2 regions of the Bradyrhizobium sp. A11 genome follow, and region 1 is predicted to be linked to the other one. Evidence: predicted binding sites of a transcription regulator. Region 1 holds the regulator's gene; the other holds the start of a gene.

Evidence for each region. Region 1 encodes LexA, which represses DNA repair genes until DNA is damaged. Its sites were predicted from a motif close to TGTTCNNNNTGTGTTCNG; they were not measured.
Region 2: a site for LexA is predicted at 4,354-4,371, ahead of WI560_RS00095 (YifB family Mg chelatase-like AAA ATPase). Genes of this name have one in related genera too.

The regions. Positions count from the first base shown of each region.
Region 1 covers NZ_CP149509.1:3,111,773-3,121,910, reverse strand. Annotated here, with positions in the region: gene WI560_RS14380 (hypothetical protein) at 68-274, shown strand; gene glp (gephyrin-like molybdotransferase Glp) at 483-1,694, shown strand; gene lexA (transcriptional repressor LexA) at 1,870-2,571, shown strand; gene WI560_RS14365 (hypothetical protein) at 2,729-2,875, shown strand; gene WI560_RS14360 (hypothetical protein) at 2,963-3,397, shown strand; gene WI560_RS14355 (ComEC/Rec2 family competence protein) at 3,405-5,681, opposite strand; gene WI560_RS14350 (DUF2171 domain-containing protein) at 5,778-6,011, opposite strand; gene WI560_RS14345 (nuclear transport factor 2 family protein) at 6,210-6,596, opposite strand; gene WI560_RS14340 (glutamine--tRNA ligase/YqeY domain fusion protein) at 6,606-8,282, opposite strand; gene gltX (glutamate--tRNA ligase) at 8,437-9,861, shown strand; gene gltA (citrate synthase) at 10,008-10,138, shown strand, end outside.
Region 2 covers NZ_CP149509.1:12,438-22,575, forward strand. Annotated here, with positions in the region: gene WI560_RS00085 (ATP-binding protein) at 1-2,062, opposite strand, end outside; gene WI560_RS00090 (hypothetical protein) at 2,178-2,645, opposite strand; gene WI560_RS00095 (YifB family Mg chelatase-like AAA ATPase) at 2,756-4,294, opposite strand; gene WI560_RS00100 (PilZ domain-containing protein) at 4,523-4,768, shown strand; gene WI560_RS00105 (tetratricopeptide repeat protein) at 4,848-5,621, shown strand; gene WI560_RS00110 (CpaE family protein) at 5,682-6,971, opposite strand; gene WI560_RS00115 (CpaD family pilus assembly protein) at 6,968-7,699, opposite strand; gene WI560_RS00120 (type II and III secretion system protein family protein) at 7,764-9,281, opposite strand; gene cpaB (Flp pilus assembly protein CpaB) at 9,292-10,104, opposite strand.

The DNA of each region.
Region 1 (10,138 bases):
CCCGGAACGGAATACCACCCTTCGGACTCATGAGTCCGTTGGGACTTCTACATTGGGACTGATCGACGTGCTGGGCAAAACCTACCTCACCAAGCAAGCCTCTCTGTTGCTTGAGTTCGCCAGAACCACCTCGGATTCCGAGCTTTCCGCCAAGCTGATCAGCAAGGCTGCGGACCTGAAATCGCAGGCCGATCCGCTCCCCGACAAGGACCAAGGCCCCAAACCTCCCGACGTCGCATGGGACATCAGCCCGGACGATCCCACGGCACCTTGAACACATGAGCGGGGCGCGCTGGCCAGCTCAGTGTTGGCCAGGGTCATGCCGGCCGTTTCGCCTTTAGAATCACGTGTGCGAACTTGCACTTGCTCGATCTCGGAGAGCACGCAGGATAGATCATCCTGCGTGCTGCTTTGCCTCGCGTCTGCAGTCAGCTAGAACTCTCGCCGCCCCATTGAACGATGTGCGAGCAGGAGTTTCGCCCGTGGCCCTGATGCCGGTTTCCGACGCCCTTGCTGCGGTGCTGGCAGGTGCAGAGCCGCTGCCTGAACAGATGGTTTCGCTCGACGAGGCCTATCACCGCGTGCTCGCGCATGACGTCGCGGCGCGCCGCACGCAGCCGCCGCAGGCGATGTCGGCGATGGACGGCTACGCCGTGCGCGCGGCCGATGCGGCAACGGTCGATTCCCGGCTGACGGTGATCGGCGAGATCGCAGCCGGCCGTCCTTTCACGAGAGCGGTTGGCGCCGGCGAAGCCGTGCGGATCTTCACCGGCGGCGTCATCCCGGACGGAGCGGACGCGGTCGTGATCCAGGAGGACACTGTCGCGGACGGCAACAGCGTCACCATCAAGGAAGCCGCGATCGCCGGACGGCACGTCCGCCCGGCCGGCGTCGATTTCCGCGAGGGTGACGTGCTCCTGCGCAAGGGAACCCGCCTGACGGAGCGCGATCTCGCGCTTGCAGCGGCGATGAATCATCCCGACCTCGCGGTATGCAGCCGTCCCAAGGTTGCGATCCTCGCCACCGGCGACGAGCTGGTGAGGCCGGGCACCACGCCCGGGCACGGCCAGATCGTCTATTCCAACGGCTACGCCCTGCACGCGCTCGCCCGCAGCGAGGGCGCCGAGACCATCGACCTCGGTGTCGCCGCCGACACGCTGCAGGCCACCTCCGCCGGTATCCGCCGCGCCCGCGAGTGCGGTGCTGACATCCTGATCACGACCGGCGGCGCATCGGTCGGCGACCATGATCTGGTCCAGCAGGCGCTGCGGGGCGAAGGCATCTCGATGGCGTTCTGGAAGATCGCGATCCGGCCCGGCAAGCCGATGATGCACGGACGGCTCGGAGCGATGCGCGTGATCGGCCTGCCCGGCAATCCCGTGTCGTCCTACGTGTGCGCATTCCTGTTCATGGTGCCGTTGATTCGCGCCTTGTCGGGCCGTTCAGTGATTCATCATCGCCGCGAGCGCGCCGTGCTGGGCAAGGATCTCGGCGCCAACGACCAGCGCGAGGATTATCTGCGCGCGCGCCTGGAACTGCGCGACGATGGTGCGCAAGTCGCCGTTCCCGTCAGCCATCAGGATTCCTCTCTGCTTGCGAATCTTGCTGCGGCACAGGTACTTCTCGTGCGCGCACCGTTCGCGCCGAAGGCCGAGGCGGGCAGCCCTTGCGAGGTGCTGCGTCTCCCCGTCTGAGTGCACGGCCACACGCATTCCGCGAGATCGCCGCCGTTCACGGTAAATTAAGCAGTTGCGGAACATGTATCGAACATATAGTGTCCGTTCATGATTTGTTTCGAGCATGTAGCGACTTATCGCTGAACTCATCGTCTCGGAATCGAACGACATCAACCGGGGGACTTTGGTCGAGATGTTAACTCGCAAACAATACGAGCTTCTGAGGTTCATCAGCGAACGTTTGAAGGAAAGCGGTGTGCCGCCCTCCTTCGACGAGATGAAGGATGCGCTCGACCTGCGCTCGAAGTCGGGCATCCACCGCCTGATCACCGCGCTCGAGGAGCGTGGCTTCATCCGCCGCCTGCCCAACCGCGCACGCGCCATCGAAGTGATCAAGCTGCCCGAGCTCCAGGCTGCCGCCGGCGCCCGGCGCGGCTTCACGCCGAGCGTCATCGAGGGCAATCTCGGCAAGGTTCGCACGAGCTCCAGCCCCTCCATGGACGAGGGTGAGCGGCCGGTGGCGGTGCCCGTGATGGGCCGTATCGCGGCCGGCACGCCGATCGAGGCGTTGCAGACCCGCAGCCACACCATCAGCGTGCCGCCCGACATGCTCGGCTCGGGCGAGCACTACGCGCTCGAAGTGCGCGGCGATTCCATGGTGGAAGCCGGCATCCTCGACGGCGACATGGCGCTGATCCAGCGCAACGAGAGCGCCGATACCGGCGACATCGTGGTGGCGCTGATCGACGACGAGGAGGCCACGCTCAAGCGCTTCCGCCGCCGCGGCGCCTCGATCGCACTCGAGCCGGCCAATGCCGCTTATGAGGTGCGCATCCTGCCGCCGAACCGCGTGAAGATTCAGGGCAAGCTGATCGGGCTTTACCGGAAGTACTGATACCGAGCATCAAGCGCCGGGCGCGCTTCGGCAATCGCATTTGAATTTTGCAGAGGTCGTCATGCCCGGGCTTGTCCCGGGCATCCACGTTCATTGTGCTGCGTGGAAGGCGTGGATGGCCGGGACAAGCCCGGCCATGACGCTGTGGAGGCGGCTGGTGACCATCGCCACACGCGATAGCCCTGCGCGTGCCGGCAGCGCCGATACGCCGGCCAAATGCAAGGATGCGATGTTTGTTCCTATCGAATCCGGGAAAGATAATGTGATCGCGCGCTGCGGACGCGAGCCGCAGATTTGCCCATAACCAAGCAGAGCGTTGCAGGCTTCCACTCTGATTGAGGCCTGCGCCTCGACGAGACGCGGGTCGCTATCTTCGCATGAGGAGCACCCGATGTGTGACTACAGCCTGCATGCCGTCGCAACGCGTCCCGCCGAAGTCGGCGAGACGATCGTCACGACAACCTTCCGCGGCACCTCGACGCGCGGCTTCGCCTCCGAAGCCGATCTCTCCGTTGCGGTCTGCCTGCTGCCGGGGACGGAGCTCGCCTTCGCCGACAACGTCCGTTACGACAACCGCTGGATCTGGACGCGCACCGTCAACTCCCGCGTCGGCAAGTTCGGCAAGATCGATCCGCACATTCCCGATCGCCATCACGACGCGATCGAATTTCCTGACGGCAAATACGTGCTGGTGACTCAGCTGGTCGAAGGCCAGCGCGCAACCGTGCTGCAGCTGCCGGTGACGCAGCCGGTCGGCGAGCGCGAGCACAAGCCTGAGATCATCGCCGACAGTCGGCCGCCGGTCACGCGCCTGCCGATCGGCTGATCAAAGCTCAGTCCTCGGCCTGAAGATCGGCCTCCGACGGCGTTGCGTCGCGGACGCGCGGAGCCGCCTTCGGCATGAGGGCTCCTTCGAAATCGCCCTCGCCGGCGACTGCCGGCGACCAGGGGCGGTTTGCACCTCTCGCCTTGACCGCCTCAACCGCAAATCCGTCGCCATGCCGTGTCAACGCCAGCGCGCCCTGGCGAGCGAGCCGCTGCCGATCCACCACCATCGCCGCGCAATCGGGCGGCGCGGGCCGCGACGTCACCACCAGCGCGGCGCGGCTGCAATCGTCCGCCAGCGCTTCGATGCGCGAGGCCAGCGCGACCAGGCGTCCATCGGCGAGCGGCGTCACGCAGCCGGCCTCGTCGCACGACACTCCCTCGGCCAACGTGCTGCTGGCGGCATCGCGCGGATCGGCGTCGGCCGCCAGCCATTCCTTCAGCAGGAAACTGTCCTTGCCCGCCCTGATCAGGTGCAGACGCCCGTCCCCGCCCCGCACCGCGACGCTGGCGCCGTCCCCGGCAATCAGGACATCAGGCTGCCGTGCCGATAGGCCCCAGGCGATGGACGCCAGCAGCACCACGGCACCGCACCAGCGCAAGGGCGTGCGCAACAGACCCATCAGGATGATGCCGAGGCTCGCGGCGATCAGCGGCGCGATGCCGAACGCCGGGATGCGGCCGACCGCGCCCGGCAATGCCGCGACCCAGCGCGAGACCGCGACCATCCAGTCGATGCCCAGGCCCATCAGCCACCAGAACACGCCATCGAGCCCGAACGGCGCTGCGAGCAATCCCAACAGCCCCGCTGGCATCACCAGCACTGAGACCACCGGCATCGCCCCGAGATTAGCGAGCACGCCATAGGGCGTGACGCGATGGAAGTGGAAGGCGGCATAGGGCGTGGTCGCAAGCCCCGCGATCAGCGAGGCCAGGAACAACATCGCGATCTCGCGGCCGCCCCACAGCGCGACGCGTGCGGTCGCCGAATGATCGGGCGCGGCCAGCAGGTTCGGCATGCCGATCTGCACCAGCGCCACCAGACCGAGCGTTGCCGCAAACGACATCTGGAAGCTCGGATGCACCAGTGCCTCCGGCGCGACCGCGAGCACGATCAGCGCCGCCACCGCCAGCGTGCGGAAGGTGATGGCGCGGCGGTCGACCATCACCGCGATCAGCACCACCGCCGTCATGAAGAACGATCGCTGCGTTGCGACCTCGGCACCCGAGAGCAGCAGATAGAACGCGGCGGCCACCAAAGCTGCGGCCGCCGACCATTTCTTGATGGCGAACCCGACGGTGAGGCCCGGGATCAACGCCAGCAGCGCGCGCACCGCGAAGAAAACGACGCCCGCGACCACCGCCATGTGATAGCCGGAGATGGAGAGAACGTGCCCGAGCCCCGAGATGAACATCGCGTCGTTGACGGGCGCGGAGATCGCATCGCGCCGCCCGGTGAGCAGCGCGGTCGCGATCGCGCGGTTGTCGCCCTCGAGCGTCGCGCGGATGCGCGCGTCGATCGCATCGCGCAGGCCTTGCATGAAGGCGGCGTAGCGCAGCCGCAGGCCGCCGGCGTCCGGCGGGGTCGAAGCCGTGATCGCGCCCATCACGAAGCCGGAGGCGCCGATGCCCTGAAAGAACATATCCCGCGAGAAGTCGTAGCTACCCGGGCGCACCGGCGAGAGCGGCGGCATCAGCCGCGCTTTCAACTGAACGAAGCTGCCGACCTCGGGCGCGGTGCCCTTGCGCACCGACAGGCGGACGCGATCGAGCCTGACGTCGCTGCGCTGCGCCTCCATGGCGGTGACGCGCAGCACGAAGCGGTCGGTGCGCTCGCGGATGTCGCGCGTCTCGACGAAGCCCGACAGCGACACGGAATAGAGCGGCTTGGCCAGCACGGTATGGGTGACGCGCGCCGTCTTCCAGGTCGCCCCGGCAAAGCCGGAAGCGACCGCCGCGATCATGAGAGCGGGCGCGAACAGCCGGCTCCGCCGCAGCAGGATCGCGCCGAGCAGCAGTGCGGCCGCCATCGTCGCGACAACCCACAGCACCGGCTCATGATCGGCGGCAAAATAGAGCGCGATGCCGCCGCCAAAGGCGACCGGCACCCACGGCAGCAGGCGTCCGGGACCGGCCTCGGCGCGGGCCCATCCGCGAAGCGTTTCGACAATCGTGGGCCAGATGCCGAAACCCGCCGGCACAAGGCCGCCGGCGGGTGCGGCGCGGCCGACCGGCCACGTCCCGGCAATCCCCTGGGCGCGTACTGGCCGGCCCTGCTCCGCCATTCCCCTGCACCTTACGCGACGCGACTGGCACTGAAGCTACCGGAACGTGCGGCCGGGCGAATAGCGGTACAGATCAGGAACGCGAGAAGGCGCCCCCTACTTTTCCTCTTCCATCGTCACGGCCACCGACGCCTTGGCCGACAGCCGCACCTTGTTGCCCTCGACATCGGCGACGAGGCCCTTGTCGATGAAATGATGGTGGCCCTTGTGGCTGCCCTCGCCGCTGTCCTTCTTGGTCAGCTTGATGCGGTTGCCTTCGACCTTGTCGACCGTGCCGACATGTACGCCGTCGGCGCCGATGACTTCCATATGCTCTGCGATGTTACGCATGGTGGGTTCCTTGTTGAACCCACGCCAACGCAGACGAGGCACGTTCGTTCTCTCTCGGCAATGACGATGCCGTGTGTTTCGCGACGAAAGATGGTGGGCGCGGCGCGCTGCGCCTTTACCCAACCTACGGTACTATAGTCGTCATTCCGGGGCGCGACGAAGTCGCGAGCCCGTAATGACGAAACCGATGGAGCCGCGTCAGATCAGCGGCGCCTGCGACGAGGCGTGGTGATTGACGATCTTCCAGTCGCCGTCCTCGCGGATGATGACCCAGCTCATCTTGACGACCAGATCGTCCCGCTCGCCGGCGAGATCGAACGCGATGGTCGCGGCCATGTTGATCAGGTCCGGGCCGGCCTGCGCTGCGTTCACGTCGGAGAACATGGCGCGCGGCTGGCGCCAGCGCGGCAGGCCGTTGAAATAGTCGGCGACGCCGTCCCTGCCCCGATAGAGCTTCGGATTCGAGCCGAAGAAGAATGCGTTCTTCGCATAGAGCGACGACAGCGCCGCTGCATCGAGCGTCGCGAAGCCGGCGCACCATTTCGCGATGATGGCTGAAGCGATGGCGTCGGCTTCGTTGCTCATCGTGGTCCCTCAGCCCTTCGCCACTTCCTTCGCGAACGTGTCGCGCAGGCCGATGGTGCGCGAGAACACCGGCTTGCCGGGCGTCGAGTCCTTGTCGCGCACGAAATAGCCCTGGCGCTCGAACTGCATCGGCTCGGTCGCATTGCTGTCCGCAACGGAAGCCTCGACCCGCGCATCGGCGAGGATCTCCAGCGAGTTCGGATTGAGATCGGCCGCGAAGTTCGAGGCATCCGGGCTGGGACTAGCGAACAGCTGGTTGTAGATGCGGATTTCCGCAGGCTTCGACGTCGCGGCCGGTAGCCAGTGCATGGTCGCCTTGACCTTGCGGCCGTCGGGCGCGTTGCCGCCCTTGGTCGCGGGATCGTAGCTGCAGCGCAGCTCCACCACCTCGCCCTTGTCGTTCTTGATCACGCCGGTGCACTTGACGAAATAGGCGTAGCGCAGCCGCACCTCGTTGCCCGGCGACAGGCGGAAGAACTTCTTCGGCGGGTTCTCCATGAAGTCGTCCTGCTCGATATAGAGCTCGCGGCCGAACGTGATCTTCCGCGTGCCTGCGCTGGGATCATCCGGGTGATTGATCGCCTCGAGCTCCTCGGTCTGTCCTTCCGGGTAGTTCTCGATCACGACCTTGAGCGGCCTCAAGACCGCCATGCGGCGCTGCGCGGTGCGGTTCAGCTCCTCGCGAATGCAGAACTCCAGCATGCCGACATCGACGACGCTGTTGGCCTTGGCAACGCCGATGCGCTTGACGAACTCGCGCAAGGCCGCCGGCGGCACGCCGCGGCGGCGCATCCCGGCCATGGTCGGCATGCGCGGATCGTCCCAGCCCGCGACATGGCCGTCGCGGACGAGCTGCGTCAGCACGCGCTTGGACAGGAGCGTGTAGGTGAGGTTCAGGCGCGCGAACTCGTACTGATGCGGCTTGGACGGCACCGGCAGCTTCTCGATGAACCAATCGTAGAGCGGCCGGTGGTCCTCGAACTCCAGCGTGCAGATCGAGTGCGTGATGCCTTCGATCGCGTCCGACTGGCCGTGCGCATAATCGTAGCTCGGATAGATGCTCCACTTCGTGCCGGTGCGCGGATGGTGCGCGTGCAGGATGCGGTACAGCACGGGATCGCGCAGGTTGATGTTGCCGGCGGCCATGTCGATCTTGGCCCGCAGCACGCGCGCGCCGTTCGGAAATTCGCCGGCCTTCATGCGCCGGAACAGGTCGAGGTTCTCCTCCACGCTGCGGTCACGGAACGGCGAGTTCTTGCCGGGCTCGGTCAGCGTGCCGCGGGAGACGCGGATCTCCTCCTGGGTCTGGTCGTCGACATAAGCGAGCCCGTCGCGGATCAGCTGCTCGGCCCATTCGTACAGGCGGTCGAAATAGTCGGAGGCGAAGAACAGGTTCTTGCCCCAGTCGAAGCCGAGCCAGCGCACGTCGGCCTGGATGGAATCGATGTATTCCTGCTCTTCCTTGACCGGATTGGTGTCGTCGAAGCGCAGGTGGCAGCGGCCCGGAAACTCCTGGGCGATGCCGAAGTTGAGTGCGATCGACTTGGCGTGGCCGATATGCAGGTAGCCGTTCGGCTCCGGCGGGAACCGGGTCACGATTTCCCTGTACTTGCCCTGATCGAGGTCGGCCTGGATGATGTCACGAATGAAATCGCGCCCAACCTCAGCTGCCACCGGTTCTGTCATTACGAAAATCCTGTCGGGAAATCAGCGGTCCTTCTGCCAAATTCGGGAGGCCGAGCCAAGAGCTTAAGCAGGGCCGGCAGGTCCGCCGTCGGGCTTTAGTTATGCGCCGGTCCTGCTATACACCACCGCTTCCGATGCATAGGCCCTGCCAAGAATGACCGATTCCGTCGTCACCCGCTTCGCCCCCTCGCCGACCGGCTTCCTCCATATCGGCGGCGCCCGCACGGCGCTGTTCAACTGGCTCTATGCGAAGAAGCACGGCGGCAAGATGCTGCTGCGGATCGAGGACACCGACCGCGAGCGCTCCACCGAAGCCGCGATCGGCGCCATTCTCGACGGTCTCAAATGGCTCGAGCTCGGCTGGGACGGCGAGGTCATCTACCAGTTCGCCCGCGCCGCGCGTCACCGCGAGGTCGCCGAGCAGCTGCTCGCCGACGGCAAGGCCTACCGCTGCTACGCCAGTGCCGAGGAGCTCGCCGCGATGCGCGAGAAGGCCCGCGCCGAGGGCCGCACCCGCCTCTATGACGGCATGTGGCGCGACCGCGATCCCGCGAGCGCCCCTGGCGACGTCAAGCCGACCATCCGCTTGCGCGCGCCGCAGACCGGCGAGACCGTGATCGAAGATCAGGTTCAGGGCCGCGTGGTCTGGCAAAACGAGAACCTCGACGACCTCGTCCTGCTGCGCGGCGACGGCAACCCGACCTACATGCTCGCCGTGGTGGTCGACGACCACGACATGGGCGTCACCCATGTGATCCGCGGCGACGACCATCTGATCAACGCCGCGCGCCAGAAGCAGATCTACGATGCGATGGGCTGGGGGCTGCCGAGCATGTCCCACATCCCGCTGATCCACGGTCCGGACGGCTCGAAGCTGTCGAAGCGCCACGGCGCGCTCGGGGTCGATGCCTACCGCGCCATGGGATATCTGCCGGCGGCGCTGCGCAATTACCTCGTCCGGCTCGGCTGGAGCCATGGCGACCAGGAGATCTTCTCGACCGAGGAGATGATCGCCGCGTTCGACCTCGCCAATGTCGGCCGCGCCGCCGCCCGCTTCGATTTCGCCAAGCTGGAAAACCTCAACGGCCACTATATCCGCCACGCCGACGATCAATCGCTCGTGAAGATGTTCGAGGACGTGCTCGACCACGTGCCGGGTCGGGCCGAGCTTAAGGCCAAGTTAAACGACACCACGCGCGCGCAGCTCGCGAAGGCCATGCCGGCCCTGAAGGAGCGCGCCAAGACGTTGATCGAGCTGATCGACGGCGCCTATTTCATCTTCGCCGACCGGCCGCTGGAGCTCGATCCCAAGGCGCAAGCCCTGCTCACGCCGGAAAACCGCAAGCTGATCGGCCAGCTCCATGCGGCGCTGGAGCAGGTCGAGACGTGGAGCGGGACCAGCACCGAAGCCGCGCTGCGCGCCTTTGCCGAGGAAAATAGTCTCAAGCTCGGCGCGGTCGCCCAGCCCTTGCGGGCGGCGCTGACGGGACGGACGACGTCGCCTGGCATATTTGAGGTTTTGGACGTCCTGGGACGCCACGAAAGCCTTGGCCGGCTTAAGGATCAGTCTACGACGTAAGTCGACCATGCGTGCGGCGATCTTGCAGCGCACATAGCAATAATATACCCATCTGCCCCGTACCTTCTGGAACATCCGGCCCGCCCCCAGGACCTGCCTCGGGGGCTCCGGCTCCGGCCCGTTTCACCATACATCGGGGACCTCTGATGGACGCAAAACCAAGCCCAAAGACCGCTACGCTGACGGTCGGAAACAAGAATTACGATCTCCCGATCCACAGCGGCAGCGTCGGGCCTGATGTCATCGATATCGGCAAGCTCTACGGCCAGTCCGGCCT
Region 2 (10,138 bases), 3.1 Mb from region 1:
TGCCCGCGGCGGCCTCATGCGCGCGGATACGCTTCGTCGCCTCGATGCCGTCGAGCTGCGGCATCTGGATATCCATCAGCACGAGATCGTAGGGCGTGCCGGCCGACGAAGCGGCGAGCCACGATTCCAGCGCGGCCTCGCCGTGGACGGCGATGACGACGCGGTGGCCGAGTTTCGTCAGCAGCGAGCGCATCAGCAGCGCGTTGATCTCGTTGTCCTCGGCGACGAGAATCGAGAGGCCCTTCGCTTGTGTGGCGCCGGCAGCTTCAGCCGCCGGTTCCGGCGCGAGCTCGGGCGATGCGATCTCCGGCGTCAGCGTAAGACGCGCGGCGAGCGAGGCCGCCCGCAGCGGCTTCACCAGGAATCCGGTGAAGGCCGGCGACAGCTCTTCGTGGCGCGAGCTCGACGTCAGCAGCACGAGGCGCTGCAGCGCATGTGCGCGGGCCATTTCACCCAGATGGTCGGCCATCGCAGGACCGATCGCGCGATCGATCAGCACCGCGTGCCATGAGCGTTCCGGCAGCAGCGCTTCGGCAACCGCCGCGTCCGCAACCAGACAGGTCTGGCCGCCCCAGCGCTCCAGGCGCCGCGCGATCAGCGCGGCTTCGATGCCGTCGGCGACGAGGAGGATCGATCTGCCGGCAAGGTCGGGGCTCGGAAAGGCCGTCTGTCCCGCGCTGGCTTGCGGGGCCGGAAGCGGCACTGCGATCTCGAAGGTCGAGCCCTTGCCCGGCGCGCTTTCGAGCGTGATGCGGCCGCCCATGCGCTTGACGATGCGCTCGCTGATGGCAAGGCCGAGCCCAGTGCCGCCATAGGTGCGGGCGACGCGCTCGTCGGCCTGCTCGAATTCGCGGAAGATCCGCTGCCGTGCCTCCGGCGCGATGCCGATTCCGGTGTCGCGGACCAGGAAGCTGATCTCGTTCGGCCAGATGCCGGGCTCGACGATCAGCGCGACGCCGCCTTGAGCGGTGAACTTGATGGCGTTGCCCGCGAGGTTGAGCAGCACCTGGCGCAGCCGCGCGGCGTCGCCGACCACCTCCAGCGGCAGGCGCTCGTCGACATAGGCGGCGATCTCGAGCGACTTCGCCTGCGCGCGCGGAGCCAGCAGTTCGGTGATCTCCTCGATCAGGACCGAGAGCGCGAAGGGACGCTGCTCGAGATCGAGCTTGCCGGCCTCGATCTTGGAATAGTCGAGCAATTCCTCGATCAGCGCCATCAAGGCTTCGCCGGAGGTCTTGACCGCCTTGGCATAGGTCGCCTGCTCCGGCGTCAGATGGGTGTCGAGCAGGAGGCCGCCCATGCCGATGATGCCGTTGAGCGGCGTGCGGATCTCGTGCGAGGCCATCGCCAGGAAACGCGATTTGGCCCGGTTGGCGGCGTCGGCCTGGTCGCGCGCCTCGGACAAGGCGCGTTCGGTTTCGGTGCGATCGGTGACGTCGCGCCCCACGCTCTGCAATTCGGCGGGCTGGCCGGCATCGAGGCGAACGTAACCCTCGCGCCAGGCAATCCAGCGCGCGCCGATCGGGGTTGCGATCTTCTGATCGTGGATCCGCGTACCGTTGCTCTCCCGCGCGCTGTCGCCCTGCTCCAGCACGTCGAAATCGAAACGCGTGCCGACCAGCGCGGCGCGCGTCTGTCCCGCGAGCGCGCAATAGGCCTCGTTGGCGAAAGTGATGCGGCCATCGGTGTCGCGCAGCACGATGAGGTCGCCCTGCTGCTCGAACAGGCTGCGGGCGCGTTCTTCCGCTTCCTTCAGCTCCCAATTGCGGTCGATCAGGGCTTCGTTGTGGGCGGCAAGCGTCCGCAGCCGCTTGCCCACGAAGCGCAGGCGCATGCTCAGCGTCGCAAGCCCGAGGCAGGCGAGCGCGAACAGGAAGCTCGCGCCGATCGCAAAGGTGTGGGGATCGTAGCCGGAGGTGTCGGACCGGCTGCCGGACACGAATCCATAGGCGCCGCCGAAGGTCGCCGAGAAGATCATGAAGGAGCGGATCGCGAAGGCGATGCGGGGGTGCTGCCGCCTGAAACGGCGCATGCGCACCTTGATCCGGAACGTCCGACCCATCGCCACCGACCCTTGTCTGAAACCCGCCGCCGCATGCGACGATGTCGCGTCCACCTTGCGAACAGTTTGAGGCTTCGGCTCCGCCTCCGAACAGGGTTGACGAAGTGTTAACGCTTCAGAGCGAGGCGGCCTGGAGATGGCGATGGCTGCCGCGGGCGCCGACGATCAGCGCCGCCGCCTCGCGCAGCGACACCGACTTCGAGCGCACATAGATGCGGTAGTCCGCCGGCCCTTCGCTTGAGAGATAGATCACCTCGCCGCCATCGACGGGCTGAGCGGCGATCGAGACGAGGCGCGTCGAGGGATTGGCCTGACAGGTCTCCGGCTCGGACCCGAGGCCGTCGTCGACCAGTGCGAAGTCCGCGGCGTCGGAATCCTCGGTGACCTGAACCCGGACTGTGGCGCGCGTGGGATCTTCGGTGAAGGCGACATGCACGCCGGCGGTCCAGAACAGCGAGGTCAGCTCGACCGAGGTCTCGCCCACGGCGATGCAGGGATGCGAGACCGATCCGATCTCGGCCCGGGCAAACACCGCCGCCGCCAGCAGGGGAATAACGGAGGCCAGGATCTTGAAACGCAACATGACACTCTACTCGCCGGGCCCTCGGGGGAACTCGCAGCCGAAATCAGCGGGCCCTATGGTTTGCAGAGCGTAAAGGAAACTCGTTACCGCCGGGTTGACACGCGGTATCATCAAGCCATCTGCCGCACATCCTCCGCGAGTGCGCGATAGGACAGTGCTTCGGCAAGATGCAGCCGGCCGATCTTGTCGGCATGGTCGAGGTCGGCCAGCGTGCGCGCCACCCGCAGCACGCGGTGATAGCCGCGCGCCGACAGCCGCATGGTCTCGGCGGCGTCGCGCAACAGTTTGGCGCCTTGCGCATCCGGCTTGGCGATCTCCTCCAGCACCGAGGGGGGCGCCTCGGCGTTGGTGCGAACATGGGGCAGCCCTGCATCGGCATAGCGCGCCAGCTGGATGTCGCGCGCCGCTGCCACGCGCGCGGCGACCTCGGCGGAGCCCTCCGCCGGCGGCGGCAGGATCAGGTCCGCCGCGGTCACCGCCGGGACCTCGATGCGCAGATCGATGCGGTCCATCAGCGGGCCTGAGATGCGCGCCTGGTAATCGCCAGTGCAGCGGTCGATGCGGCCGCGCTTGCAGGCATAGCCGGGCTCGAACGCATTGCCGCACCGACATGGATTCATCGCCGCGACCAGCATGAAGCGGGCAGGGTAGGTGACGCGATGATTGGCGCGCGACACCGCGACCTCGCCGTTCTCCAGCGGCTGGCGCAGCGAATCCAGCACGCGCGGATCGAATTCGGGCAGCTCGTCGAGGAACAGCACGCCCTGATGCGCCAGCGAGATCTCGCCGGGCTTGGCGCGCATGCCGCCGCCGGTGAGCGCGGCCATGCTGGCGGAATGATGCGGCGAGCGGAACGGCCGCCGCGCCGTCAGCGCGCCGCCTTCGATCTCGCCGGCAACGGAGGCGATCATCGAGACCTCGAGCAGCTCGCCCGGGGACAGCGGCGGCAGGATCGAGGGCAGCCGTGCGGCCAGCATCGACTTGCCGGCGCCGGGCGCGCCGATCATGAGCAGATGATGTCCGCCGGCGGCCGCGATCTCCAGCGCCCGCTTGGCGCTTTCCTGACCCTTGATGTCGCGCAGGTCGAGCGTGGACGCCGCGGCTTCGTGCACCTTCGGCGAGGGCCGCGACAGCACCTGCGTGCCCTTGAAATGGTTGGCGATCTGGATCAGCGAGCTGGCTGCGATGATCTGGATGTCCGGGCTCGCCCAGGCCGCTTCGGAGCCGCATGCCGCCGGGCAGATCAGCCCCTCCTCGCGTGCATTGGCGCCGATCGCGGCGGGAAGGACGCCGGCCACCGGCGCGATCGAGCCGTCAAGGCCAAGCTCGCCGAGAACGGTGAAGCCGGTCAGCGCATCCGGCGGGATCGCCCCGATCGCCGCCATCAGGCCGAGCGCGATCGGCAGGTCGTAATGGCTGCCCTCCTTGGGCAGGTCGGCCGGCGCCAGATTGACGATGATCCGCCGCGCCGGCAGCGCCAGCCCCGAGGCGATCAGCGCCGAGCGCACCCGCTCGCGCGCCTCCGACACCGCCTTGTCCGGCAGGCCGACGATGGCGAAGGCCGGCAGGCCGGGGGCGACCTGGACCTGCACGTCGACCGCGCGGGCCTCGATCCCCTCAAAGGCGACGGTGGAAACCCGCTGCACCATGCTCAAACCAGCCTGCCCCTTTCGTGCAATTAGGGGTAGCAGAGCGCCGCTCTTTACGCAAGAACAATACAGGAACATCCCGCGGGCGCGGACAAGCCCTAATCGATCGTAAACGCCAGTTCGAGACTACGCTTCGAATGCGAGCTTCTGCCCTCAGCACATTCCAACGAATGTCCGCTACTCCTGGGGCTGCGGGATGGGCCGTGGTCTAACGGGTGAACAATTCAAATGCTTGCAAATCGCCGCAGAAGCGAACGTCGGGTGTGCAGCCGCCTCGCCAAGATCCATTTTGGCGCGGGCTCGCTGCCGCGGGACTGCACGATCACCGATATTTCGGATGGTGGCGTGAAAGTGGTGGCGGAGTTTCTGGAAGTGCCGCCGCAATTCACCATCATCTTTGCGCCGGATTATTCCCGGCAATGCCGTCTGCGCTGGCGCATCGGCTGCGAATTCGGCGCTGAATTCGTCGACTGAGAGGCGGGGGCCCGCGTCCTTAACGGGACTTTAGCGTTAATCGGTAAGCATCTCTGATCGGTTGCCGAGTGATCAGAGTATGTCCAAGCGTTCGTCTCTCGCCTTTCCGCCGGCGAGATTGCTGTCTCCCGCACTGCTGGTGCTCGTCCTCGGCGGCTGCCAGACCGCCGGCGTCGAGGATGTCACCGGCGCGCTCGGCATCAGGTCGGAAACGGCCGCCAAGGCCGATCCCAAGCCGGACATGGACGCCTTGCGCGCGCGTTACCGCGCCAAGCCCGGCGATCCCGCAATGGCGATCGAATACGGCAAGGCACTGCGCGAGACCGGCCAGCGCGCCCAGGCGGTCGCGGTGCTGGAGCAGGCGGTGCTCGCCCATCCCAGCAACAAGGCGCTGCTCGCCGGCTATGGCCGCGCGCTCGCCGACAGCGGCAATTTCCAGCAGGCCTTCGACGTCCTCAGCCGCGCGCATTCGCCCGAGGATCCCGACTGGCGCATCCTGTCGGCGCAAGGCGCGGCGCTCGATCAGCTCGGCCGCCACGAGGAGGCGCAGCAATATTACGCGAGCGCCCTGAAGATCGTGCCCGACGAGCCGCAGGTGCTGTCCAATCTCGGCCTGTCCTACATGCTCCAGAACAATCTGCCGCGGGCCGAACAGGTGCTCGGCCGCGCCCATCAGCGCAATCAGAACGATTCGCGGATTCGTGCCAACCTCGCGCTCGTGCTGGGATTGCAGGGCCGCCAGGCCGAGGCTGAAATCCTGGTCAAGGCAGATCTGCCGCCGGACCAGGCGGCGGCCAAAGTCACGGCGCTGCGGCAAATGCTGGCGAAGAAGCAGCAGCAGGCCGAGAAGTAACCCGCCAGCCGACTGCATTCCTGCTCGTCGCGTCCTCGCGAGGCGAAAACGCTATCTCGATCACGACGCCTTGCGGTGCGGAGCCGATGGGCGACCCGACCGGCCCTTCAGCTTCTTCAGCAGCGGCTCCAGCAGCGAGCGCTTCGGCTTCTTCACCTCGCCGCGACCGGCGAGGCGGTTCGCCATGGTCTGAAACAGCGCAGCGGTGCGGTGGTTCTTGGCGACTTCCGCGATCATCTGGCCGTTATTGGCCGCGGTCGAGAACAGCTTCGAATCGAACGGGATCACGGCGATCGGCTGGCTCTCCATGGTCTTGGCGAAGGCCTTGACGTCGATCTCCGCGCGCTTGTGCATGCCGACCTGGTTGATGCAGTACAGCGGCGGCCGGTCGTTCGGTCGTGCCGCCTTCAGCACGGTCAGCATGTTCTTGGTGTTGCGCAAATTGGCGAGATCGGGCTCGGCGACGATCACGATGTCGTCGGCGTTCACCAGCGCGCGACGCGTCCAGCCGGACCATTGATGGGGAACGTCGAGCACGATGCAGGGCGTGGTCATGCGCAGCGTGTCGAACACGGCATCGAATGCTTCGGCGCCGAAATCGTAGACGCGGTCGAGAGAGGCAGGCGCAGCGAGCAGGCTGAGGCGCTCGGTGCATTTGGCGAGCAGGCGCTCCATCAGCGCCGTGTCCGGGCGGTCCTGCGACAGCACCGCGTTGGCGATGCCCTGGACCGGATCCTGGTTGTAGTCGAGGCTCGCAGTGCCGAAGGCGAGGTCGAGGTCGATCACGACCGAATCGAGCGAAAGGTCGCGGGCGATGGTCCAGGCCACGTTGTGCGCGACGGTGGAGGCGCCGACGCCGCCCTTGGCGCCGACCACTGCGATGACGCGGCCGGTGATGATAGCCTCGGAGGCCGAGAACAGGCTGCAGATCGAGCGGACGACGTCGAGGGTCTCGACCGGTCCGATTACATAATCGTTGACGCCGCGGCGTACCAACTCGCGATAGGGCGCCGTGTCGTTGGGATTGCCGATCACGACCACGCGGGTGCCTGGGTCGCAGACGCCGGCGAGGTCGTCCAATCCCTCGAGGATGTCGCGCGTGCCGTCGGATTCGATCACGATCACGTTCGGCGTCGGCATCGATTCATAGACTTCGATCGCCGCGGCAAGGCCGCCGTCCTTGGCGGTGAGGTGCGCCTTGGCGAGCCGGCGGTCCTGCCCCGCCGCGGTCACCGCTTGGAGCGTCTGCTCGGTCTCGCAAAAGGCCTGCACGGAGATGCGAGGAACCGGCGCAATGTGTTCCTCGGGGTGCCCTAGGTCGTCCGAATCTTCGTCGTGGAGCCGTGTCATTTGCCGGTATCGCTGAGCTTGGCCTTGTCGGCGTCGGGATTGGGTGTCGAAACCGCGGTGCCCTTGCGATAGCGCTCGAAGGCGATGTCGCGCCGCGCGGTGTAGGCCGGCGTCTCGGATCGCGGCTGCTCGAGGTCGGCGGGATTGTCGATCATCGCCGCGAGGTTGCGCTGGCTGGCGCAGCCTAGATTGAAATAGGGCCGGTTCTCGTTGTAGCCGGGATCGAGGATGGAGGGACCGATGTCTTCCGGCCACAGACCGCAGGGACCCGCGACCGCGGTGATCTTCGAGTAGCTGAGGCGGATGGTGGGCAGCAGCCCGGGGTCTTCAGGGCGATAAGGATGCTGCACGATGGCGCGCGCCGGCACGCCGCCGGATGTGAGCACCGAGCGGATCTCACGATAGGTCGCGGCCGCCGCGCGTGAATTTGCGCTGTCAACGGGGACGTCGACGACGACGGAGCCGGTGCCTTCGCGCATCCAGTCCCGCGCAATGCCGGCGACATCCGAATGCTGCGCGGCCGACAGGCCGCCGCGCGCCGTGCCGACGAAGATCACGATCGACTTCCTGCCCTCCTGCACCGCGATCGGATGACGCTGGCGGTAGTCGGTCGGTACCGTCTGAGTGATGTCGCCGCTGGTGTTGCAGGCGCCGAGCATGACGGACAGCCCGGTCAATGCCAGCGCGATCCCAAAGCTGCGACGTCGATCGGCAGATGTTGTCGTCATCGCCCGGTCCCCTCTTGCACCGTTCCTTGCCCCATTCCTTGCCGCGGTCCCCAAACCGTTCGCCTCAGTCGATGATGAAGCCGAAATCGCCGGGTGCGCCGTTGATCGGATCGACGCGCCGCGTGGTGCCATAGAGCCGGTTCATGCGGCCGAGCAGCGCCGTCTGCGCATCGGAGGCCGGCGCGAAGCCGTCGTCAGGCCGCGACAATTCCTTCTGCGCGACCGCGCGCACCACATAGGGCGTCACGATCACCATCAGCTCGGTCTCGTTGTTGACGAAGTCCTGGCTGCGGAACAGCGCGCCGATGATCGGCACCTGGTCGACGCCGGGCAGGCCGTTGATCGCCTGCTTGGTCTGCTGCTGGATAAGGCCGGCCATCGCCATCGAGCCGCCCGAGGGAATCTCGAGCGTGGTCTCGGCGCGGCGGGTCTGGATCGAGGGAATGGTGATCGAGTTGCTCGAGGTCGAGGACACCGCCTGCGTCAACGTGATCGAGTTGGTGTTGGACAGCTCCGACACCTCGGTCATCACGCGCAGGCTGATGCGGCCTTCGCTGAGCACGACCGGTGTGAAGTTCAGGGAGATGCCGAACTTCTTGTAGGTGACCTGGGTGGTACAGACGTGGGTGACCGGGTCGCAGGAATAGCCTGCGGGGATCGGGAATTCGCCGCCGGCGATGAAGGTGGCGGATTCGCCCGAGATCGCGGTCAGGCTCGGTTCGGCGAGCGTCCGCATCACACCGGCGCTTTCCATCGCGCGCATGGTGGCGCTGACCGTGGCGACGCCCTTGGCGAGACCGGCGACGCCGAGCCCGTTGCTACCGACGATCGGTCCGCCCGAGACCGAGAACGGGTTGGAATTGTTGAAATTCACCACGGCCGTGCCGGCATTCAGGCTGGCGCTGAGATCGACGCCGAGCTGCTTGACGATGTCGCGGCGCACTTCGCCAACGACGACCTTGAGCATCACCTGGTCGCGGCCGCGCACGACGATGTTGTTGACGACCTTGTCCGATCCGCCGACCAGTTTTGCGGCGACGTCGCCGGCCTGCTGCGCCTCGACCGGGCTCGACACCGATCCGGTCAACATCACGCTGTCGCCAACGCCTTCGATCTGCACGCCCGGCAGCGACTGGCGCAGGGCCGTGCGCATGCCGTTGAGATCGCGCTTGACCGCGATGTCATAGGAGGCGACCTGCTGGCCGTCGGCGGCGAAGAAGACGACGTTGGTCTGGCCGACCTGACCACCGATGATATAGGCACGCTGGGCCGAGCGAATCACCGCATTGGCGATCTTGGGATCGGCCACCAGCACGTCCTTGACCTCGCGGGGCAGGTCGATGACGACGGATTTGCCGATGCCGAGCGAGAGAAAGCGCGTCCGCGCCGGCGCGACCGTCGCGACCGGCGACACACCGAGATCCGGCGCCTGGATCGGCGCCTGGTCGCCGACCGGCGCGTCGGCGGCGTCGACGCAACCGGGCGCTGCGAGCAGCCCCAGCATCAGCATCGTCCCCGCAAAGAACGAGCGCGCGCGCTTCCCCCGAATGCGCAGGCCCATCCGATCATCCCCGTAATTCATCATGTCCCCATCACTTCTGTGACGTCAGTTGCCGCGTCTGCACGCCGTAGCGGATGACGTCGATGCCTGCGGAGCGCTTTGCCCCCTGGTCCTCGACGGTGACTTCCGTCGCGTTGGCATCGACGATGCTTCGCAGCGCAAGCTGGAGCGTGCCGCCCTGGCGCGCGGCCGAAAGCGTGGCGACCTGGTCGGGCTTGAGCTCGAGCGTGACGGTCTTGCCGACAACGGCGGTCTGACCGTCCTTTTCCTTCGGCGCCTGATCGATCGCGAGCACGCGGATGTTGGTCAGGATGACTTCGGACACGATGAGGTCGTTGCCGGCGGTCGGGCCGTTGGTATCGGGATTCTTCAGGCGACGGGTCAGGACGATGTCGACGCGGTCGTTCGGCAGGATGAAGCCGCCGGCGCCGGTCTCGGCGGAGATCTCGGTCGAAACGGCGCGCATGCCGGACGGCAGGATCGCGGCCATGAAGCCGGAGCCTTCGGCCCTGACCAGCTTCTGCTCGCGGATCGGCTCGCCCTGCATCAGGGGGACGCGCGCGATCGAGCCGGCGATCTGGCTCTGCGCCTCGGGCCTGCTGTCACGGCGGATGAAGGCGCTGCTCGCGGTCGCCGCCGGCCAGGTCTGCCATTGCAGATCCTCGGGCTTGAGCGCCTGGCCGAGCTGGATGTCGTTCTTGGCGATGAGGACTTCGACCGTCGGCAGCTTCTCGACGACGGCCTCAACGGGCGCGGGGACATTCTGATAGCCGCTCGCCAGATACGCAGCGACGCCGCCGGCGGCCAGCGCGATGACGAGAACGACAATGCGTGCGGTGTTCATACGCTTTACTCATACGCGGGGCACTCGAACCGCA